Regions from separate parts of the Geobacillus sp. 47C-IIb genome, predicted to be linked through region 1. Evidence: riboswitches for the same ligand, from Rfam matches in the RefSeq annotation. Region 1 holds a riboswitch; the other holds the start of a gene.
What was found. Region 1 has a riboswitch for S-adenosylmethionine ahead of IC804_RS12105 (phosphoadenylyl-sulfate reductase). Riboswitches for the same ligand answer to the same signal wherever they lie in the genome.
Positions count from the first base shown of each region.

Region 2: linked by a shared signal. The riboswitch ahead of metK (methionine adenosyltransferase) and the one ahead of IC804_RS12105 (phosphoadenylyl-sulfate reductase) in region 1 are both predicted to bind S-adenosylmethionine.

Region 1 covers NZ_CP061473.1:2,403,219-2,405,421, reverse strand. The annotation lists gene IC804_RS12110 (DUF1128 domain-containing protein) at 193-417, shown strand; SAM riboswitch class I at 598-704, shown strand; gene IC804_RS12105 (phosphoadenylyl-sulfate reductase) at 827-1,534, shown strand; gene IC804_RS12100 (sulfate permease) at 1,546-2,203, shown strand, end outside.
Region 2 covers NZ_CP061473.1:1,208,901-1,211,103, reverse strand. The annotation lists gene pckA (phosphoenolpyruvate carboxykinase (ATP)) at 1-560, opposite strand, end outside; SAM riboswitch class I at 747-862, shown strand; gene metK (methionine adenosyltransferase) at 981-2,195, shown strand.

The sequences.
Region 1 (2,203 bases):
TCCGATCATTAGTTTTTCTTCTTTTCCTTTCGTCTAGACTTTTTATGCTGCTTTCCGGCATATGGTGCACATTCATCTATATTTTACTACATTGTCCGTTTTTCAGCAGGTAAACCAGCCATATAACCCCTCCCTATTTCCCCCGCCTGTATGGTACAATACATGATATCTTGCCATGAAAGGGGCCAAACAATGGATTTATCGAAACGGTCGGCGGAAAACGTCGAATATATGATCGAGCAGCTGAAGCAAAAATTGAAAGTGATGAACTTTGACGCCCTTAAACCGTCCCATTTTTCCGAAGAATGGTATGATGAATTGAAAGACATTTATGAGATGGTCATGAAGCGCGAGACGTTTAGTCCAAGCGAAATGCAGGCGATTGTTGAAGAGCTTGGGAACTTACGTAAAAAATAGTTTCGCGCCTTTCTCTAAAATGATATGCTTAGACCACCATCCATATTTGAACGTTCTCCCACCTACATTCAACTGGGGTTTCTCGCTTTAGAATGATAAAAAAATAATTCCCATCGAAAAACTGAGATTGACACCAGCGAGAATTGTGCTAAAATTTTAATCAATTACATCCATTACAAACGCTTATCAAGAGCGAGGGAGGGACTGGCCCGATGAACTCCGGCAACCTGCTTCATTTAGCAAGGTGCCAATTCCAGCAAAATGGATTCCATTTTGGAAGATAAGACGTCACTCGTTCTTCTTGCCCTTTCCAAAATGGAAAGGGCATTTTTGTCACCGGGCTGCCGTTTACTAAGTAAATATCCGACTAATTGCGTGGATTTTCTTTGATTTATAAGGAGGGGAAACGATGCTCACGTATGATCGGTGGGAAACGGTAGAAAAACCGTCTTTTCCGTCTGACAATGAAACAAAAGGGGCGCTTGACGTCCTCGCTTGGGCGTACCGCGAATATGGTGACGAAATCGTGTACGCATGCAGCTTTGGCATCGAAGGGATTGTGCTGATCGATTTGATCTCCCAAGTAAAGCCGGATGCGGAAATCGTCTTTTTAGATACCGGGCTGCACTTTCAAGAGACGTACGATACAATCGCGAAGGTGAAAGAAACATATCCTTCCCTCCGCATCATCATGAAACAGCCGCACCTGACGCTGGAAGAACAAGCCGCGCAGTTTGGCGACGAGTTATGGAAACGTGATCCAAACAAATGTTGCGAGCTGCGCAAAGTCATTCCACTGCGCGAAGTGTTGACTGGAGTAACCGCTTGGATTTCCGGCTTGCGCCGCGAACAATCGCCGACACGGCGCCATGTCGAATATGTCAATAAAGATGATAAGTTCCGCTCCATTAAAGTCTGTCCGCTCATCCATTGGACATGGAAAGACGTATGGAACTATGTGTATAAACATAGTCTTCCGTACAATGTACTCCATGACCGCGGCTACCCGAGCATTGGCTGTGCCCCGTGTACAGCGCCGGCATTAGATCCGAACGATTTGCGTTCCGGACGCTGGGCCGGCCAAGGGAAGACAGAGTGCGGGCTCCATCTCACATAGGGGGAACACATATGCTCCTTGCGATTGCCTTTATTGTCTCCTTTTTCTTCGCCATGAACATTGGGGCGAGCGGTGCGGCCGCCTCGATGGGCGTCGCTTACGGATCGGGTGCCATTCCCCGAAAATCGGTCGCCCTCCTTCTTTGTGGCATCAGCGTTTTTCTTGGCAGCCTTGGTGGCGGAGAAGTGGTGAAAACGATCGGCTCGGGAATTATTCCTTCTTCGATCCTTACCGTCAAAATCGTTGTCATTATTTTAACAGCGGCAACCATTTCGCTGTTTGCTGCCAACATCATGGGCATCCCGTTATCGACGAGCGAGATCACCGTGGGAGCGGTCGTCGGTGTCGGTATTGCCTACCAAGCGGTATACTTCAATAAATTGCTATTCATTGTCTCGGTGTGGATCGTCATTCCGATCATTGCCTTTGCGTTTACACTCGCCGTCGGCAAGTGGTTTTTAGCGCTCAAGCGGAAATATCCACAGCTTGAGCAAGGCCGTTGGCAAAAAACGTTTATGACCTTGCTGATTGTCACTGGCTGCTTCGAGGCGTTCTCCGCCGGCATGAACAATGTCGCCAATGCCGTCGGGCCGCTTGTCGGTGCCGGATTGATCTCGGTTGGGCCAGCAACGATTCTCGGCGGTTTGTCCGTCGCTGCTGGAGCGCTCC
Region 2 (2,203 bases), 1.2 Mb from region 1:
ATCAAGACGGTGCGCTGTTCGAACGAGATGATGATAAACGCTTCCGAACGCGTCCCGTCAACGGCCGGGTCTGCTTTAAAGTTCGGCGCGCAAATGACGGTGAATTGCGGTTCATGGTCGGCGAGTTCTTCCGCGCTTGGACGGATGAACAGCTGATGGACAAACAAGTTGTGCCAAGCGAATTCGTTCACCACTTGAATCGGCAGCCGCGCTTTCGGGTCAGCGCCGGCGAAGCCTTTAAAGACGAACAGTTCATCTTTTTTCATTAAATAATCGAGCACTTTATCATATAATTTTTGAAATGTCTCCGGTGCCATTGGTTGGTTGACCGTTCCCCAATCGATGTTCTGTTTCGTCGACGGTTCTTCAACGATGTATTTGTCTTTCGGTGACCGTCCGGTATATTTACCGGTCGTGACGGCGACAGCGCCAGTGTGCGTCAGCCGCCCTTCGTTTCGGTGCAGCACTTTTTCGACGAGCTCAGCAACGGACAACTGGTGATGTACGTACGGTTTTTGCAGCAGCAAAGAAAGCTTATTGGTCATTTTTGCGATCCCCATGTTCACAACCTGCCTTTTTTATTGGAATTCCTCTTGAAAATAGTATAACACATTTTTATTAATAGTCCATACTAATTGTGTAGGTTTTTTAAACTTAGTTTGGCCTATTTTTCAGATAATAAAAAATTTGTTTCTGCGGTTGACTTTGCTTATTTCATTACGATAAGATAAGTCATTGAACGGATACTCTTATCCCGAGCCGGTGGAGGGACAGGCCCGATGAAACCCAGCAACCGTCACAATTTTACAATATGTGAAAAGGTGCTAACCTGTGGCAAGGCGTGGTCCTTGAACGATAAGAGTGAAAGGAAGCAATATGATTGCAATGACCTTTCCTCACCGTGACAGGAAAGGTTTTTTTATATGAAGGGAAACGAGTTCCGTATCGCCACATTATGTCAAGAGGAGGAAATGAGCCGAATGTCAGCCAAACGCCGCTTGTTCACTTCAGAATCTGTAACAGAAGGGCATCCGGATAAAATTTGTGACCAAATTTCGGATGCCATTTTGGATGCCATTTTAGAAAAAGATCCGAACGCCCGTGTTGCTTGTGAAACGAGCGTCACAACAGGTCTCGTGCTTGTTAGCGGGGAAATTACGACCTCGACGTACGTCGATATTCCGCGCATCGTTCGCGATACGGTCCGCGAGATCGGCTATACGCGCGCGAAGTTCGGGTTTGACGCCGATACGTGCGCGGTGTTGACGGCCATTGACGAGCAGTCGCCGGATATCGCGATGGGGGTTGACCAGGCACTTGAGGCACGCGAAGGTCAGATGACTGACGAAGAAATTGAAGCGATCGGTGCCGGCGACCAAGGGCTCATGTTTGGATTTGCCTGCAATGAAACGGAAGAGCTTATGCCGCTCCCGATTTCGCTTGCCCATCGTCTTTCGCGTCGATTGGCCGAAGTGCGCAAAACGGATGTTTTGCCATACTTGCGTCCAGACGGCAAAACGCAAGTGACGATCGAATATGATGAAAACGGCAAACCGGTGCGCGTGGATACGATTGTCATTTCAACGCAGCATCATCCGGAAATTGAGCACGACCAAATCGAACGCGATATGAAAGAACACGTCATCAAGCCGATTGTTCCGGCGGAGTTGTTGGATGAGAACACGAAATATTTCATCAACCCGACCGGCCGCTTCGTCATCGGTGGTCCGCAAGGGGACGCTGGACTGACAGGGCGGAAAATCATCGTTGACACGTACGGTGGTTACGCTCGCCATGGCGGCGGTGCATTCTCGGGGAAAGACCCGACGAAAGTTGACCGTTCGGCAGCATATGCGGCTCGCTATGTTGCGAAAAACATTGTTGCGGCCGGACTGGCCGACAAGTGCGAAGTGCAGCTTGCTTACGCCATCGGTGTCGCTCGTCCGGTATCGATTTCGATTGATACGTTTGGCACCGGCAAAGTGTCGGAAGACGTTTTAATTGAAGTTGTCCGCAACAACTTCGATCTTCGCCCGGCTGGCATCATCAAAATGCTGGATCTGCGTCGTCCGATTTATAAACAAACAGCGGCTTACGGCCATTTCGGGCGCACGGATGTCGACTTGCCTTGGGAGCGCACGGATAAAGCAGCGGTGCTGAAAGAGCAAGCACTGGCATTAGCGAAAAACGAATAAATGAAAAA